DNA from 4 places in the Cellulosimicrobium sp. SH8 genome. Region 4 is predicted to be linked to each of the others. Evidence: predicted binding sites of a transcription regulator. Region 4 holds the regulator's gene; each other region holds the start of a gene.
The links. Region 4 encodes LexA, which represses DNA repair genes until DNA is damaged. Its sites were predicted from a motif close to TCGAACANNTGTTCGA; they were not measured.
Positions count from the first base shown of each region.

Region 1: a site for LexA is predicted at 4,077-4,092, ahead of ruvA (Holliday junction branch migration protein RuvA). Genes of this name have one in related genera too.
Region 2: a site for LexA is predicted at 2,337-2,352, ahead of NF338_RS07020 (YbaK/EbsC family protein). Genes of this name have one in related genera too.
Region 3: a site for LexA is predicted at 3,192-3,207, ahead of uvrA (excinuclease ABC subunit UvrA). Genes of this name have one in related genera too.

Region 1 is NZ_JAMXMH010000005.1:131,964-139,176, reverse strand. It holds gene secD (protein translocase subunit SecD) at 1-1,551, opposite strand, end outside; gene yajC (preprotein translocase subunit YajC) at 1,630-2,079, opposite strand; gene ruvB (Holliday junction branch migration DNA helicase RuvB) at 2,277-3,329, opposite strand; gene ruvA (Holliday junction branch migration protein RuvA) at 3,356-3,994, opposite strand; gene ruvC (crossover junction endodeoxyribonuclease RuvC) at 4,158-4,727, opposite strand; gene NF338_RS08735 (YebC/PmpR family DNA-binding transcriptional regulator) at 4,935-5,693, opposite strand; gene pdxT (pyridoxal 5'-phosphate synthase glutaminase subunit PdxT) at 5,700-6,362, opposite strand; gene NF338_RS08725 (hypothetical protein) at 6,428-7,141, shown strand; gene NF338_RS08720 (NUDIX hydrolase) at 7,186-7,213, opposite strand, start outside.
Region 2 is NZ_JAMXMH010000004.1:81,470-88,682, reverse strand. It holds gene NF338_RS07030 (DNA polymerase Y family protein) at 1-1,235, opposite strand, end outside; gene NF338_RS07025 (hypothetical protein) at 1,232-2,254, opposite strand; gene NF338_RS07020 (YbaK/EbsC family protein) at 2,625-3,206, shown strand; gene helR (RNA polymerase recycling motor ATPase HelR) at 3,288-5,555, opposite strand; gene NF338_RS07010 (siderophore-interacting protein) at 5,807-6,799, opposite strand; gene NF338_RS07005 (iron ABC transporter permease) at 6,880-7,213, opposite strand, start outside.
Region 3 is NZ_JAMXMH010000004.1:230,644-237,856, reverse strand. It holds gene NF338_RS07660 (OsmC family protein) at 1-74, shown strand, start outside; gene uvrA (excinuclease ABC subunit UvrA) at 178-3,162, opposite strand; gene NF338_RS07650 (MBL fold metallo-hydrolase) at 3,295-4,002, shown strand; gene NF338_RS07645 (YciI family protein) at 4,095-4,394, shown strand; gene NF338_RS07640 (protein kinase family protein) at 4,456-5,550, opposite strand; gene NF338_RS07635 (TerC family protein) at 5,581-6,708, opposite strand; gene NF338_RS07630 (TerC family protein) at 6,708-7,213, opposite strand, start outside.
Region 4 is NZ_JAMXMH010000010.1:146,208-153,420, reverse strand. It holds gene NF338_RS14945 (pyridoxamine 5'-phosphate oxidase family protein) at 1-335, shown strand, start outside; gene NF338_RS14940 (DUF5302 domain-containing protein) at 419-613, opposite strand; gene NF338_RS14935 (aldo/keto reductase) at 780-1,868, shown strand; gene nrdR (transcriptional regulator NrdR) at 1,921-2,457, opposite strand; gene NF338_RS14925 (LysM peptidoglycan-binding domain-containing protein) at 2,886-3,254, opposite strand; gene lexA (transcriptional repressor LexA) at 3,587-4,321, shown strand; gene NF338_RS14915 (L-lactate dehydrogenase) at 4,418-5,428, opposite strand; gene NF338_RS14910 (ATP-dependent DNA helicase) at 5,477-7,213, opposite strand, start outside.

The DNA of each region.
Region 1 (7,213 bases), on a different contig from region 4:
GACGCCACCCACCGCGAGGAAGTAGAGCACGACCGCGGAGATGAGGTTGACGGCCTTCGCGGCGAGGATCGTCCGGCGGGCTCGCGCCCAGCCCTTGGACACGGCCTGCTGGAGCGTGCGCCCGTCGCGCAGCTCGTCGCGGATGCGTTCGAAGTACACGATGAACGAGTCCGCGGTGAAGCCGATCGCGACGATGAGGCCCGCGACGCCCGCGAGGGAGAGGCGGTAACCGATACCCCACGACATGAGCGCGATGGTCAGGTAGGTGACCACGCCCGCCACCAGGAGCGACGCGATGGTGAGGAACCCGAGCATCCGGTACTGGAAGAGCGAGTAGATGAACACGAGCAGCAGACCGATGACGCCGGCGATGAGCCCCTTCTGGAGCTGCTCGCTCCCCAGGGTCGCCGAGATCTGCTCCTGGCTCTGCACCTCGAACGTCAGGGGAAGAGCACCGAAGTTCAGCTGGTTGGCGAGCGTCGCCGCAGAGTCTCGCGTGAAGCTCCCGGAGATCTCGGCCTTGCCGTCGGGGATGACGGCCTGCGAGACCGGCGCGGAGATGACGAGCCCGTCGAGGACCATCGCGAACTGGTTCTGCGGGGCCGGCAGCGACGTGAGGCGCGTGGTGACCTCACGGAACTCCTTGGTGCCCTCGGAGTCGAACTCGAGGTTGACGACCCACTCGTTCGTGACGACGCCGTTCTGCCCGACGCGCAGTCCGGAGTTCGCGTTCGAGATGTCGGTGCCCTCGATCTCGACCGGGCCGAGGATGTACTTGGCCGAGCCGTCGTCCGCGCACGAGACGAACGCCGCGTCGGTCGGGCCGCTGTCGCCACCCACCTGGTTCTCCGGCAGGGTGCAGTCCAGCGCGTCGAACTCCGCCTGCAGCTCCGGCGTGATCTGCGCCAGGTCGCTGGGGTTCTCCGGGCGGGTCGTCTCCGTGTCGGTCCCCGGCGTCGCGTCGTCGGCAGGGGCGTCGGTGGCCGCGTCGGCCGCGGGGTCCGTGGCCTCGTCAGCAGCGGGATCCGTCGCGTCGTCGGTCGCAGGGTCCGCGGACTCGGTCGCGGGGTCCGCGCTCTCCTCCGTCGCGGCCTCGTCACCCGTCGCGTCCTCGGCGGGCGTCGCGGTCGGCATGCCGACCGTGAGGACCGGCCGGAACCGCATCTGCGCCGACGCGCTGACGAGGTCGATCGTCTCCTGGGACGGCTGGCCCGGGATCCCGACGACGATCTTGTCGCGGCCCTGGCTCGTGATCTCCGTCTCGGAGACGCCCTGCGCGTCGATGCGCTGGCGGATGACGTTGATCGCCTGGTTGATCGTCTCGGGCGTGACCGCGGACGCGTCCTCCGTCACGGGCTGCAGGACGATCTGCGTCCCGCCCTCGAGGTCGAGCGCGAGCGCAGGGGCGAAAGAGGCACCGCCCGGGTTGTCCGCCGACCGACCGTCCACCTTGGTCCCCGCGAAGAGCGCGCCGAAAAGGACGACGCTCAGGAGCAGGAACAGGACGATCGTCCGGACGGGCCGGGAACGGCGCGTGCTGGAGTTGGCCAACTGTCTGTCTCTTCTCGTGCGGTCGGCCCGGGGGCCGACCAGGTCAGGCGCCGGTCGCACGAGGCGACCGGCGCACGGTCACTTGCTCTCGGTGCCCTCGTCGCGTCGGTCACGGTCCTTGTCCGTGGCCTCGCCGGTCAGGCCGGACAGGTCGTCGGGGACGACGAGATCGTCGACGTCCTCCTTGGACGTGGACGACGCACTTCCGTAGAGCGCGTCACCGTCGGTCGCCTCGTCGGACTCCGACTCCCCCTCCTCGGCCTCGACCGGCGGGTCGACCAGCTTCGCGATGGCCGCCCGCAGCCACCGGGACTGGTTGCCCGGCGTGGACTCGATCGTGATGACGTCGGCGTCCTCGTCGACGTCGACGATCGTGCCGAACATGCCCGAGCCCGTCATCACCTCCTGCCCGGGGGCGAGGGTCGCCCGGAAGTTCTGGGCCTCGCGCTGCTGCTTGCGGGTGCGGCTGGTCATGAGGAACATCGCACCCGCCGCGAGGGCGAGGATGAGGATGAAGCTGATATCCATGACGGAGTCTCGTGTCCTGTTCTGTGCGGGATCTGCGCGCAGTCTAGGCGTGCGCGCACGGTTCACCAACGAGCCGTCTCGCCGCGGAGTTCCGCCCGCTCGGGTCCCGACCATTCTAGGACCACGTTCGGCGCGCCTGTGACCGCCGTCACGGGGCCCTCGTCGTCGCCCGCGACGGGTCTCGGGCAGGACTGCCGTCAGGCGTCGAACAGGGTGCCGCCCTCGCGCGGCGGGGTGAGCCCGAGGTGCGCCCACGCGGCCGGGGTCGCGACGCGCCCGCGGGGGGTCCGCCCGATCAGGCCCTCGCGCACCAGGTACGGCTCGGCGACCGTCTCCACCGTCTCGGCCTCCTCGCCGACCGTCACGGCGAGCGTCGTCAGGCCGACCGGCCCGCCGTTGAACCGCGTGCACAGCGCCGTGAGGACCGCCCGGTCGAGGCGGTCGAGGCCGATGGGGTCCACCTCGTAGACCTCGAGCGCCGCTCGCGCGGCGGCGAGGTCCATGCTCCCGTCGCCGCGGACCTGCGCCCAGTCGCGCACGCGTCGCAGCAGGCGGTTGGCGATGCGGGGCGTGCCGCGCGAGCGGCCGGCGATCTCTCGCGCGGCCTCCGGGTCGAGCGCCACGCCGAGCAGCCCGGCGGACCGGGAGAGCACGCGCTCCAGCTCGTCGCTCGAGTAGAAGTCGAGGTGCCCGGTGAAGCCGAACCGGTCACGCAGGGGCGCGGGCAGCAGCCCCGCGCGCGTCGTGGCGCCGACCGCCGTGAACGGTGGCAGCGAGAGCGGGATCGCGCTGGCACCCGCGCCCTTGCCCACGACGACGTCGACCCGGAAGTCCTCCATCGCCATGTAGAGGAGCTCCTCCGCGGGCCGTGCGAGACGGTGGATCTCGTCGATGAAGAGGACCTCGCCCTCCTCGAGCGAGGAGAGCACGGCCGCCAGGTCGCCCGCGTGCTGGATCGCCGGACCGGACGTCACGCGCAGCGACGTCCCGAGCTCGGCCGCGATGATCATGGCGAGCGTCGTCTTGCCGAGCCCGGGCGGACCGGACAGGAGCACGTGGTCCGGCGAGCTCCCGCGGGCGAGAGCGGCCTGGAGCACGAGCGAGAGCTGGTCGCGCACGACGGCCTGCCCGACGAACTCGTCGAGCCGGCGTGGGCGCAGCGCCGCCTCGGCGGCGCGCTCGAGGTCGTCGGCCCCCGCCGCGACGATCCGCTCGGACGAGAACGTCCCGTCCCCGCCGAAGCCGTCCACGCCCACCTGGTCGAAGCTCGCCACGGTCAGCCCCTCGGTCCGCCGAGGACGCGCAGCGCCGCGCGCAGCGCGCCGGCCACGTCGGGCGCCTCGACGACGTCGACCCCGGCCTCGGCGAGCACGGTGGAGACCGCGTCGTCCGCGGCCTTGAGGTTCCAGCCGAGGCCCACGAGCGCCTCGACCACCTGGTCACGGCGGTCGTCGACCCGACGCGGCCCGGTCCCGACGGCGGTCGCGCCGGCCTCGGGGGCGTCGGCACCGGTGGGCGGCCCGAGCTTGTCGCCCAGCTCGAGCGCGATCCGCTGCGCACCCTTGTTCCCGATGCCGGGGACACGCACGAGGGCGGCGATGTCGCCACCCCCCACGGCGCGGCGCAGGGCGTCGGGCGTGTGCACCGCGAGCATCGCGAGCGCGAGCCGCGGCCCGACGCCGCTGACGGTCTGGACGGTCTCGAAGACGGTCCGCTCGTCGTCGTCGGCGAACCCGTAGAGCGTGAAGGAGTCCTCGCGGACCACGAGGCTCGTCGCGAGCCGGGCGTCCTCGCCGACGCGCAGGCCCGCGAGCGTGGCCGGAGTGGCGTGCACGAGGTACCCCACTCCCCCGACCTCGAGCACGGTGCGGTCGAGCTGGACGCTCGCCACGACTCCGCTCAGCGACGCGATCACCCAGGCTCCTCTCCCGGTCGGCAGCGCCGACCTGGTCCGATGGTCCGCCGGCCCGACGACCTCTCGCGGCCCGAGGAGTGCGTCGAACACCCGTACGACCGCGGTCACTCTAGCAAGGTGCGCCCACGCCCCGACCGACCGACACGGGAGGCGTCAGCAGCCGTCAGCGCGGTGCCCGCCGTCCCTTCGCCGCGTGCTCCGCCGCGGCCCAGGCGCGCTGCGCCGGCGTCAGCTCGTGCCGCTCGCCGCCCTGGAGCGCACCCGACGGCCTCCACAGGTGGCAGATCGCGAGCGCGAGCGCGTCGGCGGCGTCCGCGGGCCTCGGCGGCTCCGCGAGCCCCAGGATGCTCGCGACCATGCGCTGGACCTGCTCCTTGCCCGCGCGCCCGCTCCCGGTGACCGCGGCCTTGACCTCGGACGGGGTGTGCAGCGCGACGGGGACGCCCCGCTTCGCCGCGCCGACCATCGCGAGACCCGCGGCCTGGGCCGTGCCCATCACGGTCCCGACGTTGTGCTGGGCGAACACGCGCTCGACCGCGACGACGTCCGGGACGTGCTCGTCGAACCACGCGTCGAGCCGCTCCGCGATCCGCAGGAGCCGCAGGTCCACGCTGAGGTCCGGGTCCGTCCGGATCACGCCGACGGCCACGAGCTCGGCCCGCCGCCCGCGCGCGGAGTCCACCACCCCGACACCGCACCGAGTCAGACCAGGATCCACTCCGAGAACGCGCACCCCTCGACCCTTTCATGTGAACGGCACGGACCGGCCGTGCCACGCGGGTCGGCGACGGACCAGCCAGCGGTGGGGCCGGGAGGTCGGTGCGCGGTCGTGGCGGGCCTGGCGGGAGCGGCGCGAGGCACGAGCGCCGCGGATGGTAGACCGCGCACCGACCTCCCGGCCCCACCGCGACCCGATCACCGGGACGCGAGCTGCGCCGGATCAGTCGTTCTCGAGCTCCGCCATGACCTCGTCCGACGCGTCGAAGTTGGCGTAGACGTTCTGCACGTCGTCGCTGTCCTCGAGCGCGTCGATGAGGCGCAGGATCTTGCGCGCGCCCTCGGCGTCGACCTCGACCTCCATGGACGGGTGCCAGATCGAGTCGGCGGAGTCGTACTCGATCCCCGCCTCCTGGATCGCGCTGCGCACGGCGACGAGGTCGCTCGCCTCGGACAGCACCTCGATGACCTCGCCGGAGTCGGTGACCTCCTCGGCGCCCGCCTCGAGCGCGGCGAGCATGACGTCGTCCTCGGTCACGCCGTCCGCCTTCGGCACGACGACGAGGCCCTTGCGCGAGAAGAGGTAGGACACGGAGCCCGGGTCGGCGAGGTTGCCGCCGTTGCGGCTGAACGCGAGGCGGACCTCGGAGGCCGCCCGGTTCTTGTTGTCGGTGAGGCACTCGACCAGGACGGCGATGCCGTTGGGACCGTAGCCCTCGTACATGATCGTCTGGTAGTCGACGGCGTCGGCGCCGGTGCCGGACCCGCGCTTGACGGCGCGGTCGATGTTGTCGTTGGGGACCGACGACTTCTTCGCCTTCTGGATGGCGTCGAACAGCGTCGGGTTGCCCGCGGGGTCACCGCCGCCCGTGCGCGCCGCGACCTCGATGTTCTTGATGAGCTTCGCGAAGAGCTTGCCGCGCTTGGCGTCGATGGCCGCCTTCTTGTGCTTGGTCGTGGCCCACTTGGAATGCCCTGACATGCGTTCCTACCCCTTCGCGATTCTGACGAACAGCTCGTGCACGCGCGCGTCCCCGGAGATCTCCGGGTGGAACGAGGTGGCGAGCAGCGATCCCTGCTGGACTGCGACGATCCTACCGGCGGCGGCCGCCGGGATGCCGGGCGCCTCGTGGTCGGGGATCCGGGCGAGAACCTCGACGCCCGGACCGACCTCCTCGACCCACGGCGCGCGGATGAAGACCGCGTGCACCGTGCCCTGCTCCGCGCGCGCCACGGCGCCGCCGTCGCGAGCGCCGTCCCGCGGCGCCAGGCCCTCGAACGCGAGGTCGGTCTCGAACGAGTCGACCTGCCGGCCGAACGCGTTGCGCCGGACCGTCACGTCCAGCCCGCCGATGGTCCGCTGGTCCTCGGTGCCACCGAGGATGCGGTCGGCGAGCAGGATCATGCCGGCGCACGAGCCGTAGACCGGCAGGCCCTCGGCGATGCGGGCGCGCAGCGGCTCGTCGAGCTCGAAGATGCGCAGGAGCTTGTCGATCGTCGTCGACTCGCCCCCGGGGAGCACCAGCCCGTCGACCGCGGCGAGCTCCTCGGGGCGGCGCACGCCGACCGTGCGCGCGCCGGCGGCCTCGAGCGCGGCGCGGTGCTCGCGCACGTCGCCCTGCAGTGCCAGGACTCCGATCGTGATCGTCACGAACGGGAATGATACGTCCGTCGGCGCCCGAGCCCGGCCACGGGGCTGTTGCTAGCCTCGCCGTCGTGACCACTCCGCCCGGCCCCGGACCGACACCGCCGTACCCCCCGCAGCAGCCGTCCGGGTACCCCGCGCAGCCTCCGTCCGGGTACCCCGGCCCCTCGACCCCGTACCCCGGCCTCCCGCCGCGCCCGCCGCGGAGCACGCGCGGCGCGACGATCCTGATCGTGGTCGGTGCGGTCCTGCTCGTGGTCGCGCTCGTCGCGGGGGTCCTCGGCGTCACGACCTTCCTGCGGGCGCTGCCGACGGGCGTGGTCGACGGCGCGGGCGCGCCCGGCTCCGCCGCCCTCGGCTCCGGCGACGTCCCGGGCGAGGCGGAGATCGAGCTGTCGGGCGGGCAGCCGTACAGCGTCTGGGCGGTCGTCCCGATCGGCGCCGACGGCTTCGACGTGGAGGACGTCACGGTGACGTGCCCCGACGGCGACCTGGCGGTGCGGCACCCCTCCGTCTCGGGGAGCTCCGGCTTCGGCTCGCACGAGGCGACGACGGTCGCCGAGGTCACCTCGCCGTCGACCCAGACCTGCACGGTGGCCGTCGCGCAGGGCGACGCCTCGCCCGGGGCGACCTTCGTCGTCACCGAGGGCTGGCAGTTCGGCGAGTTCTTCGCGACGGTCGGTGGCACCGTCCTGCTGTGGTTCGTCGCCATCGGTGGGGTGCTGCTGGGCCTGGGGCTCCTCGTCGGCGGGATCGTGTGGCGGGTCGTCGCCCGCCGGCGGTAGCCGACCCGCGCACGGCGGGTGCCCTGAGGTCGCCGGCGCCCGGCTCAGTCCTCGCGCGCGATCCCGAGGTGG
Region 2 (7,213 bases), on a different contig from region 4:
AGGACGGCGTCGCCGCCGAGGATCCCCTGCACGCGCCCGAGCGCGCGGTGGGCCCGCGCGTCCTCGCCGCTCGACGCGCCCCACAGGCGCGGCTGCTCCGCCCCCGCGGGGACGACCTCCTCGGCCGTGAGGGACAGGCGAGCCAGCGGCGCGACGCCCGGGACGACGTCGGCCCCGCCGACCGAGCCGTGCTCGCCGCCACGACGCGCGGCCCGGGCCGCACGCCCGGCGCGGACGGACGTGGTGGTGAGCCAGCCCTCGAGCTGCCACCGGACCTTGTCCGTGAGGCGCGCGGGGCTCATCGCACCCGGCCCGTCGAGCCGCCAGGTGCGCTCGAGGTCGTCGCCCTCCGTGGTCCGCGCGGTGATGCGCAGCCGCCCGGCGACGAGCGAGCGCGCGACGAGCTGGTCGTGCAGGTCCTCGGAGAGCCGCCGCGCGGCGAAGGTCGCGACGTCGACGCGCTCGGCGGGCGGGTCGAGCTCGGTGCTCACCGCGACGTCGGGCTCGACGCGGCGCCGCGCGGGCGGACGCAGGTCCTCGCCGCGCGCGAGCCGGTGCGCCCACGCGCCGAGGTCGCCGAACCGTCCCTCGACGGTCGCGGGCGGCAGGGCCGCGAGCGCCCCGAGGGTACGCACGCCGAGCCGGCCCAGGAGGTCCACGAGCTCGTCGATCGCGACGGCGGCGTCGGGGCGGGCGGCGACGTGCGCGAGGTCGCGCGCAGGCCGCGGGGCGAGGAACGCGGCGGAGCCGCCGGGCGCGACGACGGCGGCGTCCCGCGCGGCGAGCACGGCCGCGAGGATGCCGTCGGCGACGCCCACCTGGCTCTCGTGCCCGGTGCGCTCGGCGACGCGCGCGACGAGCGCCTCCGCGAGCGCGGCGTCGGACCCGTGGTACCGGCTCGCCCCGGCGGCGGGCAGGAGCAGCAGGCCGGGCCGGGTGATCTCCAGGCCCGCGACGACGGTCTCGGCCGCGAGCGCGACGGGCTCGAACTCGCGGGCGTCGCGCGCGTCGTCGACGTCGAGCAGCTCGAGCTCGGGGCAGCACTCGCGGGCCCGACGGCGGCGCATGCCCCGGCGCACGCCCTGGGCGCGCGCGGTCGCGGAGACGGCGACGACGCGGCGGCCGTCGTGCGTCGCGGCGGGGACGTGCGCGGGGACGTCGCGCACCGCCATCGCCGCGAGCACCGGCCAGTCCGGCACCCACAGGGCCGCCGTGCGGGTCGGGCTCGTGCTCATCCGACGAGCCGGAGCGGGGAGGGCCGGTCGGGGTCGACGACGTGGGCGGGGACGGGGCCGGCGACCCCGACCTCGGCGTCGGGCCGGGTGCCCCGGGCGCCCTCGGCGAGGAACGCGGGCCAGTCCTCGTGGACGAGCGGGAGCTCGACCTCGACCCGCGTGGGGCGCGCGGCACCCCCGCGGCCCGCGCGCTCGACGACGAGCGTGCGCCGACGCAGCCAGCCCGCCCCACGGTCCGCGCCGGACCAGCCGCCGCCCGTCACGGTGAGCACGACGTGCGCGCCCGGCCACGCCGTGGCCGCGACGAGCAGCGCCCCGCGCTCGCGTGCGCGGCCGGTGAGGCGGCGCCGGTCGGTGTCGGTGAGGGCGGCATCGGGTCCGACGACCACGACGTCCAGGCCGTCGACGAGCGCCGCGATCGCGAGCGCCGCGTCCGGTCCCGGCCGCGGGACGAGGACGACGCGGTCGAGGTCCGCACCGGCGTCGGCGGCCGCGAGCAGCCCGACCGCGGGAAACCCCACCGCGGCGGTCCACGCCCCGGCCCGCGACGGCCGCGCCACGAGCGCGAGCAGGAGGCTCGTCGACCCGCGCACCGCGACCACCGTGCCGCGCTGGAGCCCGCCGAGCGGCAGGAGCGGGGCGAGCGCGTCGTGCACCGGCCACGCCCGCTCGTCGGGGATCACGTCCCGGCTCGGGTCCCGCATCGCGACGTGGCGGCCGCGGGCGTGCGCCGGGCGCTCGGCCGGCGCGACCGTCGGCGCGGAGACGGCGGCGCGCGGGGCGTCGGCGAGCAGGACCGTGTCGGCACGCGGGACGTCGGCGAGCGGGACCGTGTCGGCGCGCGGGGCGGCGTCCGGTGCCGCCGGGACCGCGGGTGCGACGACCGGGCGGTGTCGGCGGACGCCCGTACGCTCCTCCGCACGGCGCAGGACGGCGCGGGCGCGCTCGGCCTTGTCGACGGCCGCGGCCGTCGGGCCTGGTGCCCCCGCTCGTTCGGCGGGGTCGGCGAGAAGGGTCATCTCGCCTCCCGGGGATGCTGCTCGGACGGGACGCGCACCGCGCGTCGACTGCTGGGGGCGTCGTTCTGCACCCCGCCATCGTTCGAACAGACGTTCGAACACTTCCAGTGAACGACCGCCGTCGCGGGGTGTCAACTCCGCAGGTGAGAGCCGTCACCTTCGTCCGAGATGCCCGCCGCAACCCTCGACCCACGCTCGAGGGTCGACCGAACCTTCGACCTCTACCTGAGCCTCTCCCTCCCGCTGAACATGGGGTCGCAGCCCGTCCGGCGTGCGGGGTGAGCCACGACCGCATGCTCGCGGGCGCAGGGGCATGCTCGGCAGCCGGTCCTCGCCCGCACGAGCGGTCCCGGGATGGCAGGCTGGCGCCATGGACGCCCGCGCCACCCTGCCCACGCTCGGCTCGCTCACCTGGGAGCCGGCGCTCGACCACCTCGACCTCGTCGCCCCCGTGACCGCGGACGCGCTGCGCCGCTGGGCCGAGGCCGACCCGGACGTCGCGGCGCTCGTCGCGGTGACGGAGATCGACCCCGACCTCGCGGACACCGCGACGCTCAACGCCGCGTTCGACCTGCCCGTCGAGGCGTCGGCGAACTGCGTCGTCGTGGGCGGCGCACGCGCGGGCGACGAGCGGATCGCCGCCGCCGTGGTGCGCGCGCACACGCGCGCCGACGTCAACACGCGCATCCGCAAGCTGCTCGACGTGCGCAAGGCGTCGTTCCTGCCGACCGACCGCGCGACGGCCGAGTCCGGGATGGAGTACGGCGGCATCACGCCCGTCGGGCTCCCGGAGGGGTGGCGCGTGCTCGTCGACTCGCGCGTCGTGACCGACGGCGCGCACGCGCTGATTGGCAGCGGCGTGCGGCGCTCGAAGCTGCTGCTCCCCGGCCACCTGCTGGGGCGCCTGCCCGGCGTCGAGGTCGTCGAGGACCTGGCCGTCCCGGTCGCCTGACGAGGCGCACCCTCCCGTCGGGCACGACCGGAAGGCCGTCGGGCGCCCCGACGACCCTGGGGTCGTGCTCGGCGCCCGCGCTCAGCGATCCAGGACGACGAGCCGCTGCGTCGCGCGCGTCATCGCGACGTAGCGGTCCACGGCGCCCTCGACGCCGTCGCCGAATCCCTGCGGGTCCACGAGGACGACGAGGTCGAACTCGAGGCCCTTCGCCGTCTCCGGCGTGAGCACCTGTACGCGCGCCGCCCCGTCCTCGCCGAGCCGCGCCGAGACCGACTCGGTCGACGCCGCGACGGACCCCTCACCACCGATCACGCAGGCTGTGCCCTCGGCGTGCTCGGCGAGCCAGCCGTCGAGCACCCCGTCGAGGTCCGTGACCGCTCCGTGGGCGACCGGGACGCCCGTGCTGCGGACCGACGTCGGGACGTTGGCGTCCGGGAGCGCCGCCCGGATGACGGGCTCCGCCGCCGCCATGACCTCCTGCGGCGTGCGGTAGTTGACGCTCAGCGACGCCTCCGCGACCCGCTCGAACCCGACGCGCCCGAGCCGCTCGCGCCACCCCTCCGCGAACCCGTGACGCGCCTGCGCACGGTCCCCGACGACCGTGACGCTGCGTGACGGGCAGCGGCTCAGCACCATCTGCCACTCGGCGTCGGTGAGCTCCTGCGCCTCGTCGACGACGACGTGCGCGAACGGGCCGGCGAGCCGGTCGGGCGTGGCCGTCACCATCGCCCCCTCGTCGACGAGCGCGTCGCGCAGGTCCTGCCCCTTGAGCATCGTCATGACCATGAGCTCGCTGTCGTCGGACGCGACGAGGTGGTCGACGACGTCGTCCATGCGGGCCCGCTCGGCAGCCGCGGTGGCCTCGTTGCGGCGGCGACGACGCGACGCCTCCGGGTCGCCCAGGCGCTGCCGGGCGGCGTCGAGCAGCGGCAGGTCCGCCGTCGTCCACGCCTGCGCGTCCGGGCGCTGGAGCGCGCGCGCCTCCTCGGGCGTGAGCGACGGCGCGCACAGGCGCAGGTAGGCGGGCACCGACCACAGGTCGGCCACGAGGTCCGTCGCCTCGACGAGCGGCCACGCGCGGTCGAACGCGGCGCCGAGCGCGCGGTGGCCGCGCAGGGCGCGGCGCACGTCGTCGGCCGACAGGTCCCCGGCGTCCTCCGCGGCCCCCTCGCCCACCGTCTTGTCCACGAGGATCTCCACGAGCGCGCCCCAGACGTCGTCGCGCGCCTCGTTGTGCGGGGTGCCGGGGTCCACGGACTCGAACGCCTCCGCCCAGTCGGCGGTGGAGAGCCAGACGTCGGCCCACGGCGTCTCGACCTCCATGCCCTCGGTCGGTGGGCGCTCGGAGAAGCGCACCGCCGGCTCGATCGCGGCGACGAGGTCGGCGGACGCCTTGAGCCGGGCGACCTCCGGGTCGGTCTCCTCGCGCGCCGCGGCGCCCTCCGGGACGAGGTCGCGCAGCGTGCAGGTCTGCACGCCCTCCTCGCCGAGCCCGGGCAGCACGTCGGCGACGTACGCGAGGTACGGGCGGCTCGGCCCGACGACGAGCACGCCCCCGTGCCCGCCGCCCATCTGGGGATCGGCGTAGAGCAGGTAGGCGGCGCGATGCAGCGCGACGACGGTCTTGCCCGTGCCGGGGCCGCCGTCGACGACGAGCGCGCCGCGCGACCCCGCGCGCACGATCGCGTCCTGGTCCGCCTGGATCGTGCCGAGCACGTCGCGCATGCGCGGCGACCGGCTCGCGCCCAGGCTGGCGACGAACGCGGACTGGTCGTCGAGCGCCGCGCCCGACCCCGCGCCGTCGGGCACGAGCTCCTCGTCCCAGTAGTCCGTGACGCGACCGCGCGCCCACCGGTAGCGGCGCCGCGCCGCGAGGCCGAGCGGGTGCGCGGGCGTCGCGGCGAAGTACGGCTCCGCGGCGGGCGAGCGCCAGTCCACGAGCAGTCGCTCCCCCGCCGGGTCGGTAAGGCCCACGCGCCCGACGTAGACCGGGGCGGAGCCGTCGGCGAACGTCATGCGGCCCAGGCACAGGTCGACGCCGTAGCGCTGCAGGAGGCGCAGCCGCCCGCTGAGCCGGTGGATCTCCTGGTCGCGCTCGAGCGCCTCGGTCCCGCTCCCGCCGGGGGCGCGGCGCGCCGCGTCGAGGCGCTGCGAGAGGTCCGCGACGGAGTGCTCGAGGCTCGCCGCGATCGCGGCGAAGTGCCGCTCGTCGGCGGCGACCAGGGCAGGGTCGGCCTTCGCGGCGAGCCGCTCGGGGAGATCGAAGGTCTGCGCGGCGCCCGGGTTCGGACGTGCGGTCGGGTCGGTCGTGCGGTCGGCGGTCACGGGGGCGTCGGGCAACGTCATCAGCTCCGGTCCGAGATTGAGCGGGACGGCGCGGGCCGACGACGGCCCGCGCACGAACGGAGATTCTGCGCCTCCAGGGGGCCCTTGCCGCAAGACCCCCCGTGCGCTATACCTTGGAAAGGGAGGCCGGTCGGCCTCCCTCTTTCGTCCCCGTCCTCACCAGGTCAGACCGGGACCCGCGAGCCGAGATGCGAGAAGTGGCCCCTCACCGTGCACGGTGAGGGGCCACTTCTCTCGTCTCGTGGAGCGCGTCAGCTCTCGGCGCGGCCCTCGCGCCAGTAGCCCATGAACGCGACGGCGCGGCGGTCGACGCCGAGGTCGGTCACGAGGTGGCGGCGCAGCATCTTGATCGCGCTCGCCTCGCCCGCGAGCCACGCGTAGAGGACGGTGTCCTCCTCGAGCAGCCCCGGGACCTCCCAGAGGATCGACGCGTCGACGTCGACGTCCTCGAGGTCCTCCGCGGTGCGGCACTGGACGGGCGGGTCCGTCCCGAGGACGCCCGCGCCGAGGATGCGCGCGGCTGCTTCCTGGACGGCGGGCACGAGGCGCGCGCCGTGGGCGTCGTGCGGCCCGCCGGGGACGTCGTCGCGCGCGAGGAACGTCACGCGGACGCCGGGCGGCGTGACCAGGTCGCGCGCGTCGCCCACGTGCGGCACCTCGACGTAGACCTCGCCCCACGCGTCGGCGGGCAGGTCCTCGCAGATCGCGGCGATCGCGGGCAGCGCGGTCTCGTCGCCGGCGAGCAGGAGCGCGTGCGGGCGCGTCGGCGGTCGGAACTCGATGCCGCCGACGGGACCGTCGAACGTCGCGTCCGGGCCGAGCAGGACGAGCGGCGTGCCGACCTCGGCGGCCAGCGCCCAGCGAGAGGCGGGGCCGGCGTCGCCGTGCAGCACGACGTCCACGTCGACCTCGCGCGCCTCGGGGCGCACCGCGACGGTCGTGTAGGTGCGCAGCGGGTTGCGGCGCTCCTCGGGCTGGTCGCGCCACGCGGCGTACCAGGACTCGGCGTCGCGCACGAGGTGCTCGTAGCCGCCGTCGGGCGCGGGCAGGACGAACTTGATCCGCACGTCGAGGCCGGGGTCGCCGAAGAGGTCGAGCTCCGGGCCGGTGAACGTGAACCGCCGGAAGCTGGGCGAGACCTGCTCGACGCGCGCCACCTCGACGTCGAAGAAGCGCCACGGCGCGGTCGCCCGGGCGATGGGGCGACGGGCTCGGGTGCGGGGTGCGGCGACGGTCTGGCTCACACAGGTGAGGCTAACCTACGCACCCTCGGCGGGGTCAACCCGTCCGAGCCTCGGATCAGGCCCCGGCACGGTGAGACGCGTCACGCTCCCCGGCCGCGGCTGCGCCACAGCAGGTAGACGAAGTACGGCGCGCCCAGCAGGGCCGTGCCGAGGCCTGCGGGGATCTGCTCCGGCGCGATGACGACGCGCCCGAGCGTGTCCGCGACGGACACCAGGAGGGCGCCGAGCAGCATCGCGACGGGGACGACCCGGCCGTGCCGCGCGCCGACCAGCGCCCGCGCGGCGTGCGGCGCGACGAGGCCCACGAACGCGAGCGCCCCGATGGCGCAGACCGCGGCGGCCGTGAGCAGCGCGGCGGCCGCGAGGAGGAGCAGGCGCGTGCGGTCGAGCGCGACGCCGAGGACGCGCGGGGTG
Region 3 (7,213 bases), on a different contig from region 4:
ACTGCTTCATCGCGCGCTCGGTGAACTTCCGCGTGCTCGTCGAGCCGGCGCCGGCGCGGCGCGCGGCAGCCTGAGCACTCCGTCCGTGGTCGCCGACGTCCGCGGCGGCGCGCCGACGACGCGTCGCCGCGGAGTCATGACCGGGCAGCGTGCCGCCGCACCCTCGTCGGGACGCGGCTAGGCAGCGGACGCCTTGCGGCGCGCGCGCGTCGTGCCCTCGTCGGTCGCCCGACGAGCCTTCGCCGAGCGACCCTTTGCCCCCTTCGCGGCGGGCGCCTGCGCGGCGCCGGGCTTCGCCGGCGCACCGACCGGCACGGGGTCGTGCTGGTCGAGGATCTCCGCGAGGAAGCGGCCGGTGTGGCTCGCCTCGACACGCGCGACCTGCTCGGGCGTGCCCTGCGCCACGACCTTGCCGCCCCCAGAGCCGCCCTCGGGCCCCATGTCGACGACCCAGTCCGCGCTCTTGATGACGTCGAGGTTGTGCTCGATGACGAGGACGCTGTTGCCCTTGTCGACGAGCGACTGCAGCACGCCGAGCAGCTTGCGGATGTCCTCGAAGTGCAGGCCCGTGGTCGGCTCGTCGAGCACGTAGATCGTGCGCCCCGTCGAGCGCTTCTGCAGCTCGCTCGCGAGCTTCACGCGTTGCGCCTCGCCCCCCGAGAGGGTCGGGGCGGGCTGCCCGAGGCGGACGTACCCGAGGCCGACCTCGACGAGGGTCTTGAGGTGCCGCGAGATCGCCGGCACGGCCGCGAAGAACTCCGACGCCTCCTCGATCGGCATGTCGAGGACGTCGGCCACGGTCTTGCCCTTGAAGTGCACATCGAGCGTCTCGCGGTTGTAGCGCGCGCCGTGGCACACCTCGCACGGCACGTAGACGTCCGGGAGGAAGTTCATCTCGATCTTCAGCGTGCCGTCGCCCGAGCACGCCTCGCAGCGACCGCCCTTGACGTTGAACGAGAAGCGGCCGGGCGTGTACCCGCGCACCTTGGCCTCGGTGGTCTCCGCGAAGAGCTTGCGCACGTGGTCCCACACGCCCGTGTACGTCGCCGGGTTCGACCGCGGCGTGCGCCCGATCGGTCCCTGGTCCACGTGCACGACCTTGTCGAGGTGGTCGAGGCCCGTCACGCGCGTGTGGCGGCCCGCGACCTGGCGTGCGCCGTTGAGCTCGTTGGCCAGGACCGTGTAGAGGATCGAGTTCACCAGCGTCGACTTGCCCGACCCCGACACCCCGGTCACCGCGGTGAACGTCCCGAGCGGGAAGCTCACGTCGATGCCCGTGAGGTTGTGCTCGCGCGCGCCGACGACCTTGACCTGACGGCCCGGGTCGGTCGGGCGGCGCTCCGCCGGGAGCGGGATGCTGCGACGACCCGCGAGGTAGGCGCCCGTCACCGACTCCGGCGCCTCCAGCAGGCCGGCGTAGTCGCCCGAGTGCACGACGCGCCCGCCGTGCTCGCCCGCGCCCGGGCCGATGTCGACCACCCAGTCCGCGGTGCGGATGGTGTCCTCGTCGTGCTCGACGACGATGAGGGTGTTCCCGAGGTCGCGCAGGCGCGTGAGGGTCTCGATGAGGCGACGGTTGTCGCGCTGGTGCAGGCCGATGCTCGGCTCGTCGAGGACGTAGAGGACGCCGACGAGGCCGGAGCCGATCTGCGTGGCGAGCCGGATGCGCTGCGCCTCGCCGCCGGAGAGCGTCGCGGCCGGTCGTTCGAGCGAGAGGTAGTCGAGGCCGACGTCGAGCAGGAAGCCCAGGCGTGCGTCGATCTCCTTGAGGACCTCGGTCGCGATCGCGCGCTCCCGTGCGCCGAGCTCGAGCGACCCGAGGAACGCCGCGGCCTCGCGCAGCGGGAGACGGCACACGTCCCAGATGGACTTGCCGCCCACCTTGACCGCGAGGACCTCGGGCTTGAGACGCGCGCCCCGGCACACGGGGCACGGGACCTCGCGCATGAAGGCCTCGTACTTCTCCTTGGACCAGTCCGACTCGGTCTCCGTGTGCCGGCGCTCGAGGAACGTGATGACGCCCTCGAACCCGGTCGAGTACTGCCGCTCGCGGCCCCAGCGGTTCTTGTACCGCACGTGGACCTGGTGGTTCTGCCCGTGCAGGACCGCCTTCTTCGCGCGCTCGGGCAGCGCGCGCCACGGCGTGTCCATGGAGAACCCGAGGTCGTCCGCGAGCGCCGTGAGGACCCGCTCGAAGTACTCCGAGGAGATCTGCGCCCACGGCGCGACCGCGCCCTCGCCCAGCGACTTCTCGACGTCCGGCACCACGAGGTCGGGATCGACCTCGAGGCGGAAACCGATGCCGGTGCACTCCGGGCACGCGCCGTAGGGCGCGTTGAAGGAGAACGTGCGCGGCTCGATCTCGTCCAGCGCGAGCTCGTGGTCGTTGGGGCAGGCGCGCTTCTCGGAGAAGCGGCGCTCGCGCGCCGGGTCGTCGGCGTCGGCGTCGACGAGCTCGATGACGACGAGCCCGCCCGCGAGGCCGAGCGCGGTCTCGACCGAGTCGGTGAGCCGGCGCTGCACGCCCTCGCGCGCCACGAGGCGGTCGACGACCACCTCGATGTCGTGCTTGAGCTTCTTCTCGAGCGCGGGGACGTCGGTGAGCGTGCGCACCTCGCCGTCGACGCGGGCACGGGCGAAGCCCTTGGTCTGCAGCTCCTTGAAGAGCTCGGAGTACTCACCCTTGCGCCCGCGCACCACCGGTGCGAGCACCTGGTACCGCGTGCCCTCCGGCAGCTCCAGGAGGCGGTCCACGATCTGCTGCGGCGTCTGCGCGGTCACGCGCTCGCCGCACACCGGGCAGTGCTGCGTCCCCGCGCGCGAGAAGAGCAGGCGCAGGTAGTCGTAGACCTCGGTGATGGTGCCGACGGTCGACCGCGGGTTGCGGTTCGTGGACTTCTGGTCGATCGAGACCGCGGGCGACAGGCCCTCGATGAAGTCGACGTCGGGCTTGTCCATCTGCCCGAGGAACTGGCGCGCGTACGCGGACAGCGACTCGACGTAGCGGCGCTGCCCCTCCGCGAAGATGGTGTCGAACGCGAGCGACGACTTGCCCGAGCCGGAGAGCCCCGTGAAGACGATGAGCTTGTCCCGCGGGAGGTCGAGGTCGACGTTGCGGAGGTTGTGCTCGCGGGCACCGGAGATGACGAGGCGATTGCTCACCGCAGCATCGTACGACCGACCGCCCACATTCGCACAGGTGTTCGACGTCACCTTCGCGCGTCCTCCGACGAACGCTCACGGCGGGCCCCGCCCGAGGTCCCGACGCGGACCCGGCCGCGGCAGACTGACCCCATGGTGTACACGGGACAGGTCGTCGTGGGCGGCCCCGGCGACGTGCGCCGCCTCGACGAGGTCGAGGTCCGCAAGCTCGCCGTCGGGCCGCTCGCCAACGACGTCTACCTCCTCACGTGCCGGCGCACGGGCGCGCAGGTCCTCATCGACGCGGCAGACGCGCCCGACGACGTCCTCGCGCTCGTCCGCGAGGGGTCGCCGACCGCGCGCCTCGACGTCGTCGTCACGACGCACCGCCACCCGGACCACCTGCGCGCGCTCGCCTCGATCGTCGCGGTCACCGGCGCGACGACGGCCGCCGGGGACCTCGACGCCGACGCGGTCGCGGCGGCCGCGGACGTGCACGTCGCCCGCCGTCTCCGTCACGGCGACGTCGTCCGCGCCGGCGACCTCGCGCTCGAGGTCGTCGCGCTGCGCGGCCACACGCCAGGATCCGTCGCTCTGGCCTACCGTGAACCCGCCGAGGTGCACGAACCGGAGGCGGTGGCGGGCCGGGTGCACCTGTTCACGGGCGACTCGCTGTTCCCGGGCGGCGTCGGGAACACCCAGCGCGACCCGGCCCGCTTCGAGCGGTTGCTCACGGACGTCACGGAGCGCGTCTTCGACCGGTTCGGCGACGCGACGTGGGTCTACCCCGGCCACGGCGCGGACACGACCCTCGGCGCCGAGCGCCCGCACCTCGACGAGTGGCGCGAGCGGGGCTGGTAGCGGAGGGCGGACCAGCCCGGGACGCCACCGCGCTGACGACCGAGGCGCGGACCCGACCGCGCGCCGTCGGGCGGGCCTGGTTCACTGACAGCATGCCGATCCACGCCGTCACCTACGTCTACGCCGACCGCGCCCCGGAGCTCGACGCCCTGCGTCCGGAGCACCGCGCGTTCCTGGGCGACCTGTACGCCCGGGGCACGCTCCTGGCGTCCGGCCCGCTGCCCGCGCACGAGGGCGCACCCGCCGGGGCGCTGCTCGTCCTCGACGGGGAGACGCCCGACGCGGTCGCCGCGGTCCTCGACGACGACCCGTTCGGGCGGGCGGGCCTCGTCGCCGAGCGCACGGTCCGCCCGTGGGCGCCGGTCATCGGCGACTGGGCGGACCGCGCCTGACCGGGGTCTCACCCGCCCTGCGCACGCTCGCCCGGGACGAGGGCCAGCACGCCGGGGCGGCTCACCACGCGGTCGCGCCCGGACGGCGGTCCCGGTCGAGCCGACGGATCGCCTCCCACGGGTACGGCGTCTCCCGGCTCTCCCGCTGGAACGCGCGGTAGAAGTCCCCGACCACCGCCGCGACCGGGGCGTGCCGGGACAACGTCGAGGCGACCGCCGTGGGAGCGCCCGTCGGAAGGCTGCCCTGAGCCCAGGAACGCACCAGCGCGCGGCGCTCCTCGGGCCCGCACCCGTACAGCGCGACGGCCAGCCAGCTCACCAGGTGGGTGACGCTGTAGCAGTCGTCGTACTCCTGGTGCGCGTCGGCGAAGTCGACCTCGTCGGGCGAGAGGTCGAAGCCTGACGAGATCGCGAGGCCGTAGTCGGCGACGTACAGCCGTTCGCCGTCGGTCAGGACGTTCTCGAAGTGCGTGTCGAAGTGCAGCAAGCCCCGCGACCTCATGAAGGAGATCCCGGTGCTCAGCTCCTCCTCCACGAGCGCGCAGGCCCGCTCGGCGGCCTCACCACCGGTCTCGATCTGGGCGCCGAGCCAGTCGTGCAGCGTCTGCGGCACGTACTCCAGGAACAGCACGATGCTCGCCGAGGAGTCTCGCAGGGCTTCGATCCGGCGACGCACCGCCTCGCCGCCGCCCCAGTACTCGACGGCACGCTCGACGTCGGCCAGCTCGCCGGGCAGCGGCCGGCCCCCGTCGGGAAGCACCCGCCAGTGGTGCATCAGGGGAAAGCCCTCGTGCTCCCCCGCGATCACCCAGCCCGTCGTCATGCCGTGCACGGCCAGCTCCCGCCAGGCCCCGAACCCCGGGGCGCCGATGGTGCCGACTCCGTAGTGGCAGAACGTCGGGAGGTCGAACAGGTTCGCCGTGGAGCGGACGTTCTCCGCCTGTCGCTCGAGGTCGGTCAGTCGCACGTGCTTGACGAACACGGGCGTGCCGTCGAGGTCGAGCAGCACCGTCTCCCCGCCGATGCCGGCACCGATCCGTGGGGCCTCGTCCACGAGCGCGCGCAGCTCGTGGTCGCTGCGCAGCGACAGCGCGGTGGCGACCGCTGCGTGCGTGGCCAGTCGGGAGGCGCGGGACCTGTCGGGCCGGGCGGGCACCGTCTCGCTCCGCGGCTCGTCGGGCACGCGCTACCGCGCAGCGCCGTCCTGCGGGCCTGTGCCCCACGGCGGCGCCTCGCCGGTGGTCGAGACCTCGTCGACGGTCTCGTCCGCGATGGCCTCGACCGCGTTCTCGACGGGACCGGCGTCGCTCGCGGCGGCCGTCGCGGCCGGGCCGTCCTGGGCGTGCAGCGCCCGCGTCCGCAGCAGGCTCGCGATGGTCGTGACGGCGAGCGCTCCGATGATCACGACGAGCGACAGCCAGATCGGGACCGTCGGGACCGCGTCGAGGTGCTCGCCGCCGTTGATGAACGGCAGCGTGTTCTCGTGCAGCGCCTCGAGGATGAGCTTCACGCCGATGAACCCGAGGATCACCGCGAGGCCGATCGGCAGGTAGACCAGCCGCTCGAGCAGGCCGCCCAGGAGGAAGTAGAGCTGGCGCAGGCCCATGAGCGCGAAGACGTTCGTCGTGAAGACGATGAACGGGTCCTGGGTGAGCCCGAAGATCGCCGGGATCGAGTCGAACGCGAAGAGCAGGTCGGTGCTGCCGATCGCGAGGAACACGATGACGAGCGGGGTGAAGACCCGCTTGCCGTCCTCGACCGTGCGCAGCCGGCCGCCGTCGTACTGCGTACCCAGCGGCAGCACCTTCCGCAGCGCCCGCACGGCGCGGTTCTCGTGATACTCCTCGGGCTCGTCCCCGCCGGCCACGAGCTTGATCGCCGTGTAGATGAGGAAGGCGCCGAACAGGTAGAACACCCACACGAACTGGGCGATGATCGCCGCGCCCGCGAGGATGAACGCCCCGCGCAGGACGAGCGCGACGATGATGCCGACCATCAGCACGCGCTGCTGCTGGTCCCGCGGGACCGCGAACCTCGCCATGATGATGACGAACACAAAGAGGTTGTCCACCGACAGGCTGTACTCCGTGAGCCAGCCCGCGTAGAACTCCCCGGCCGGTGCCGCCCCGCCGACCGCGCCCACGATCGCCCCGAAGACCAGCGCGAGCGCGACGTAGAACCCGACCCACAGCGCGCTCTCGCGCATCGAGGGGACGTGCGGGCGGCGCCCCACGACGAACAGGTCGACGAGGAGCAGGATCGCGAGCGCCGACAGCGACGCCCACTCGAACCAGACGGGAAGCTCGTGAACCATCAGCGTGAGCCCTCCGAGCTCTCGACGGAACGCCGACGGTCGGCGCGGTCCTTGGCGAGGCTCGCGACCGTGGTGATCGTGAGCACGACGACGATGAACCCGAGCGACAGCGCCGTCGAGATCTCCGGGATGGCGGTGATGTGCTCACCGCCGTTGATGAACGGCACCTCGTTCTTGTGCAGCGCGTGGATGAGCAGCTTGACGCCGATGAACCCGAGGATCGCCGCGAGGCCGTACGCGAGGTAGACGAGGCGGTCGAGGAGGCCGTCGATGAGGAAGTAGAGCTGGCGCAGGCCGAGCAGCGAGAACGCGTTGGCGGCGAACACGAGGAAGGTCTCCTGCGTGAGGCCGAAGATCGCGGGGATCGAGTCGACCGCGAAGAGCAGGTCGGCGCTGCCGATCGCGATCATGACGATGAGCATCGGGGTGATGTAGCGCTTCCCGTCGATCTTCGTCGTCATCTTGTCCTCGACGTACGTCTCCGTCGTCGGGAACAGGCGGCGGG
Region 4 (7,213 bases):
TCGCCGTGAGCGTGCGGGGCGAGCCGGACATCTACCCCGTGACCGTCCGCGCGCACGAGCGCACGCTCGCGTTCCGCACCGTGCCCGGGACCAAGCTCGCGACGCTCACGACCAACGAGCGCGTGGCGCTCGAGTGGGATCACGTCGACGACGACGGGGCCTGGAGCGTCGTCGCCCACGGGACTGCGCACCGGGTGCGCACCGAGCACGAGGTCGACGCCGTCCTGGAGGACGCGGCCCCTCTCGTTCCCGTCGTCGACGTGCCGACCGAGGAGTGGGTCGTCATCGAGGTACGCGAGCTGACCGGCCGACGCTTCGCGCGTTCGGACACCTAGCGACCGACGTTGTCCCGGACGTGCGTCGTCCGGCCGCCCCGACGGGGCGACCGGACGACGACGAGCGCTGAGCCGGACCGCGGTCAGCCCGACTTGCGGCGGAACGTGCGCTGGACCGGGCCCACGGTCTCGGACCCGTGCACCGACCCGGTGTTCGACTCGCCGTCGGCCGTGCGGTGGCGCGCCGCGTTCTTCCGGTCGAGCGCCTCTCGGAACTTCGCCTTGGCCTCGTCGGTCGGTGCGGTGTCTGCAGCGGATCGCTGCTGGTCGGACGCCATGGCGGTCTCCTCGTCGATGGGGGAACTCGGTCGTGCACTGCGGTCGGCCCGACGGTGCGGGCACGTCGCCAGCCTCCCGCACCCCGTCGCCGGACGCCACCTGATTTGTCCGCCGGCGGGCCCGCCCCGGGCGGACGGTCGCCGGGCGTCGGGTAGCGTCGGCCTCGTGCTGCCCGACTCCTCCTCCGCTCCCGCCGCCCGCCCGCCCGGGGGGTCGCCCACGGCCCGCGGCCCGCTGCCGCACCGCCGGCTCGGTCGTTCCGGGCTGGCGCTGCCGACCGTGTCGCTGGGCCTGTGGCAGAACTTCGGCGGCGCCGACCCGGAGGCGACCCAGCGCGAGATCGTGCTGCACGCGGTCGACCGCGGGGTGACCCACCTCGACCTCGCGAACAACTACGGCCCGCCGGGCGGAGCGGCCGAGGAGTCGCTGGGGCACCTGCTCGCACGCGAGCTGCGCCCGGTACGCGACGAGCTCGTCGTGACGACCAAGGCCGGCTACCGCATGGGGCCCGGTCCGTACGGCGAGGGCGGCTCGCGCAAGTACCTGCTCTCCTCGCTGGACGCGTCCCTGCGTCGCCTCGGGCTCGACCACGTCGACATCTTCTACTCCCACCGCTTCGACCCGACGACGCCGCTCGAGGAGACCGTCGGCGCGCTCGCCAGCGCGGTCCGTTCCGGGCGGGCGCGGTACGCGGGCATCTCGTCCTACTCGGCGCGCCGCACCCGCGAGGCGCTGCGCGTCGCGGAGCGGCTCGGCGTCGACCTCGTCGTGACCCAGGTGTCGTACTCGATGCTCAACCGGTGGGTCGAGGAGCCCGACCCGCACGACCCCGCAGGCGCGTCCGTGCTCGACGTCGCCGGCGCCGAGGGCCTCGGCGTCGTGGCCTTCTCTCCCCTCGCCCAGGGGATGCTCACCGACCGGTACCTGCGCGGGGTCCCGGACGGCTCTCGCGCGGCGCGCGGGGGCCCGCTACGACCGGCGTTCCTCTCCGACGCGAACCTCGACCGCGTCCGCCGTCTCGACGGCCTCGCCCGCGACCACGGGCGCAGCCTCGCCACGACGGCGATCCTCTGGGCGATGCGGGACGAGCGCGTCACCTCGGTCCTGCTCGGCGCGAGCTCGACTCGCCAGCTCGACGAGAACCTCGCGGCGCTCGACGCGCCAGGGCTCTCCGCCGAGGAGCTCGCCGCCGTCGACGACCTGCCCGCGGACACCGGCATCAACATCTGGGCATCGCGGTCCAGCGACCTGTAGCCCGGCGAGACCAACGTCTCGTGGACGGCGGGCAGGGCCACGGGACGGGACCTCAGGCGTGCGGCGCGGACTCCTCCCGCGCGTCCGCTGCGGGAGCGGCGCCGTCCGGGCCGTCGGCTCGTGCCGCCGCCGACTCGCGCTCCTCGCGCTCGACCCGGAGCGAGGTGATCGCGCTCTCGAAGTCCTCGAGCGAGTCGAACGCCTGGTAGACGCTCGCGAACCGCAGGTAGGCGACCTCGTCGAGCTCACGCAGCGGCCCGAGGATCGCGAGCCCGATCTCGTACGCGTCGAGCTCGGCGCTGCCGCTCGCCCGGATCGTCTCCTCGACGCGCTGCGCGAGCACCGCCAGGTCGTCCTCGTTGACGGGGCGCCCCTGGCAGGCCTTGCGCACGCCGTTGACGATCTTCTCGCGCGAGAAGGGCTCCGTGACGCCCGAGCGCTTGACCACGGACAGGCTCGCGGTCTCGATCGTCGTGAAGCGGCGGTTGCACTCGGGGCACTGGCGACGCCGACGGATCGACGCGCCGTCGTCCGAGGTGCGCGAGTCGACGACGCGGGAGTCCGCGTGGCGGCAGAACGGGCAGTGCATGGCGGGCTCCTCCGCGGTCGGCGCCGACGGGTCGGCGCGACGAACGTATGCCGTCGCGGCGGGGCGGTGCAACACGCCTCCGACGCCGCGCCCCGCCCGAGGACTGGCGGCCGCGAGCGGGCGACGGCTCGTGGACAGCAGAACGGGGGCGGTCGTGGTCGACCGCCCCCGTCGGGACGCCCCCGTCCCCATCTCGCGCGTGACTCGCCTCACGCGCGGCGACGTGCACAGGAGTCGCGGTGGACCGCGTGCTCCTCGCCTCGTCCGCCCAGCCCCCCAGCCGGCGTTGTGAGGTGCCACTAACTTAGGTGGACCTAATCAGCCACGCAACCCCTGACGGCCGGTGCGGGCCGGATCCGCACCGTGTCCTGCGTCACATCACGCCCTCGTCCCCGCCGACACCGACGGGCGGACCCGCCATGCCTCCTCTATGCGGACGCCGGAAGGAGGATCTTCTGCCCGGCCTGGAGGCCCGACGACGAGAGCCCGTTGAGCTCGGCGAGCCCGCTCACGACGTCGCGCAGGTCCTCACCCGGAGCAGCCACGCCCTGCGCGAGCTCCCACAGCGTCTCCCCTGCGGCCACGACGTGGACCCGGACCTCCACGGGCTCGCCCGGCCCGCTCGCGACGGCGACGCCCACGCGCGCGGCGAGCAGGAGCACCACGGCCGCCAGGAGCACGAGGACCACCCGGCCCCGCCGCGTCAGTCGCAGCGGTCGGCCGCCCGCGCGCTCCGGCACCGCAGCCCCGTCCGCGCGGCCGAGGGGCCCGACCGCCGAGATCGCCATCGCATCCATGCCTGCTCCGTCCCGGCTCGCGGGCCCGATCGCCTTCCCCGGTCGATCGGACGCCGCGAGCCCTTCGCCTCCGTGCCGACCGGGTCGGTCGAACACGTGTACGTAGAACACCTGTACGAAGGTCTATCACGAACGACCGACAGAGTCGAGACATGCTCGAACAGGTGTTTGATTCGTGTCGCAACCTCCCCTAGCCTGGGGTCAGGTCGGTTCGCCGGACATGTCCGCTCGGACCTGGAGGAACGACCGAGGTCCCGGTGCGCACGCCCCGGGGAGGGGAGGCCGCAGGCCGGGAGGCGTCGGCGGCCGCGACGGACGAAGGCGGAGCGACCATGGCGGCACGAGGCACGGACAGGGCACGGGGGCTCGCCGAGGTGCGCGAGCTCCCGGACGGGTCGGCGGGGGGTGACGGGCTCACGCCGCGGCAGCGCCTCGTGCTCGAGACCATCCGCGCATGCGTCGAGCAGCGCGGCTACCCGCCGAGCATGCGGGAGATCGGCGAGGCCGTCGGCCTGACGAGCCCGTCGTCCGTGAAGCACCAGCTCACGACGCTCGAGCGCAAGGGTTTCCTGCGGCGCGACCCGAACCGTCCCCGCGCGATCGAGGTCGTCCAGCCGGACGACGCGCGCCGCGCGACCCCGCTCGGGGCGGCGGGCGCGGCGCCCCAGCCCGCCTACGACGAGGCGCACCCCGCGCCGTCGTACGTCCCGGTCGTCGGACGCATCGCGGCCGGCGGGCCGATCCTCGCGGAGCAGGTCGTCGAGGACGTCTTCCCGCTGCCCCGCCAGCTCGTCGGCGAGGGTGAGCTCTTCCTCCTGCGGGTCCAGGGCGACTCGATGATCGACGCCGCGATCTGCGACGGCGACTGGGTCGTCGTGCGCCGCCAGCCGGTCGCGGAGAACGGCGAGATCGTCGCGGCGATGATCGACGGCGAGGCCACGGTGAAGTCCCTGCGCCGCGCCGACGGTCGTGTCTGGCTCATGCCGCACAACGCCGCGTACGACCCGATCCCGGGCGACGACGCCCAGGTCCTGGGGCGCGTCGTCTCCGTCCTGCGCAGCCTCTGAGCGACCGGGGTCCCTACCCTCCGCACGCCGAGAGCCGGGTGGTCGTCGACCACCCGGCTCTCGCGGTGCTCGGACCCGGGCCGCGGGCGGGGTCGGTCAGAGACCGAAGCGGCGAGCGACGGCGCGCAGCGACTCGGCGGACGACCGCAGGCCGGCGAGCTCCGCGTCGGCGAGCGGGACCTCGACCCGCTCGGCGGCGCCCCGGCGGTCGACCAGCGTCGGCAGCGAGAGGCAGACGTCGTCCAGCCCGTACGCGCCGTCCAGGAGCGTCGAGACGGGCAGGATGCGGTGCTCGTCGTCGAGCACGGCCTCGATGATGCGCGTGCCCGCGAGCCCGACGGCGTAGTTCGTCGCGCCCTTGCCCTCGATGATCCGGTAGGCCGACTGCACCACCTCGCGCGCGATGTCGTCACGGACGTCCCCGGTGAGAGGTCCCCGTCCGCCGAGACCAGGCCATTCGAGGAGCGGCACCCCGCCGATGGTCGCCGAGCTCCACAGCGGGATCTCGCTGTCGCCGTGCTCGCCCGCGATGTACGCGTGGACGTTCTGCACCGCGACTCCGCAGTGCTGGGCCACGAGGAAGCGCAGGCGCGACGAGTCGAGCACGGTCCCGCTGCCGAAGAGCTGCGTCGGCGGCAGCCCGGAGAACTTGAGCGCCGCGTACGTCACGATGTCGACGGGGTTCGTCACCATGACGTAGACCGCGTCCGGGGCGACCTCCACCAGCCCGGGCAGGATCGTGCGCATGAGGCCGATCGTGCCCTCGGCGAGGTCGAGCCGCGTCTGGCCGGGCTTCTGCTTCGCCCCGGCGGTCACGACGACGACGTCCGCCCCCGCGCACACCGCGACGTCGTCCGACCCCTCGACGCGGGCCATCGGCATGAACTGGATGCCGTGCTGGAGGTCGAGCACCTCCGCCTCGACCTTCGCCCGGTTGACGTCCAGGAGCGCCACCGTGCGCGCGGCCCCGCGCATGAGGGCCGCGTAGGCCAACGTCGACCCGACGGCGCCGGCCCCGACGATCGCGAGCTTGGTGGTCCGCGCTCCCCCTCCCGTTCCGCCCGTGGTCGCGTCGCCCGTGCCCTGCGGGGACGTGCTCGTCGTCATGTCGCCTCCGTGAAGTTCGCTGGATCCCTGATGCTCGCGGGAAAGGACTCAGCCTAGGGCGGCGAGGCGCCGGAGCGCAGCGGTAGCGACGTCGCGGTCCGTCGTCTGCCAGAACCCCGGCATGGACCGCGTGAGGAACGTGCCGTAGCGCGCGGTCACGAGGCGCGGGTCGAGGACCGCGACCACGCCGCGGTCCGCCGTGGACCGGACGAGCCGGCCGGCTCCCTGGGCCAGGAGGAGCGCGGCGTGCGTCGCGGAGACCTGCATGAACCCGTTGCCGCCCGCGGCCTCGACGGCCCGGGCCCGGGCGGACTTCACCGGGTCGTCCGGGCGCGGGAACGGGATGCGGTCGATGAGCACGAGCTGGCACGACGGCCCCGGGACGTCGACGCCCTGCCACAGCGACAGCGTGCCGAACAGGCACGTCGCCGGGTCGGCGGCGAACTCGCGCACGAGCGTCGGGAGCTGGTCGTCCCCCTGGCACAGGATCGGCACGTCGAGCCGCTCGCGCATCGCCTCCGCCGCGGCGACCGCGGCGCGGCGTGACGAGAACAGGCCGAGCGTGCGCCCGCCCGCGGCCTCCACGAGGGCGGCGATCTCGTCGAGCTGGTGCTCCGTGGACGCCTCGCGGCCGGGCGTCGGGAGGCCCTTGGCGACGTAGAGGATGCCCTGCCGCGCGTAGTCGAACGGGCTGCCGACGTCGAGCCCGCGCCACCGCGGCGCGTCGGCAGACTTCTCCTCACCACCGCTCCCGAGCCCGAAGGTGCGAGCGACCGCGTCGAAGCTCCCGCCGAGCGCGAGGGTCGCGGACGTGAACACGCCGGTCCGCTCGGCCAGCAGGTGCGTCCGGATGAGGCCCGCGACGCCCAGCGGGGCCGCGTGCAGGCGGCTCGCACCCTCCCCGAAGCGGTCGGACGACCAGCCACCCTCGCCGGGCCGCGAGCACCAGAGCACGTCGTGCCCGGTCGGGTCGGCGGCCATGCGCTCGGCGACCTCGAAGAGCTGCAGCATGGTCGACTGCGCCATCTTCAGCCCGGAGTCGGGCTGGGCCGGTTTGGTGACCCCGGTCTCGGGCTTGAGCGTCGAGAGGACCTCGCGCGCGGCGTCGCGCACCGCGGCGACGGCGGAGCGCGCGCCGTCGGGCAGCCCGTCCGGGAACCGCTCGGCGGGCAGCGCGCCGACGACCGTCCCGAACGCGGCCGACGCGGCGTCCAGCGCGTCCGTCGTCACGCCCCCGTGCCGCCGCGCGAGGCGCGCCGCGCTCTCGATCGCCGGGACCGAGAGGTCGACCGTCGCGGCCGCGGTCACCCGGTCGGCGAGCTCGTGCGCCTCGTCGACGACGAGCACGTCGTGCTCGGGCAGCACGCCCGGCGAGCCCATCGCGGCGATGCCGAGCATCGCGTGGTTGGTCACGACGACATCGGCCTCGCGCGCCGTCGCGCGCGCCTTCTCCGGGAAGCACTCGGCGAGCATCGGGCACCGCTGACCGAGACACTCGAGCGCGGTGACCGAGACCTGCCGCCACGCCTTGTCGCTCACGCCGGGCACGAGGTCGTCCCGGTCGCCAGTCGACGTCTCGTCGGCCCACTCCCGCAGCCGCACGACCTGCTCGCCGAGCGCGGCCGCGCTGGTCCCGCCGCGCGCGGCGGGGTGGTCGGCGGCGCCCGCGGACTCGCCCGGCAGGTCGAACAGCGTCGGCTCGTCGGCCGGGTACCCGCCCGCGATCTTGTGGACGCACAGGTAGTTGTGCCACCCCTTGAGGAGCGCGATCGTGGCGGGCCGCGG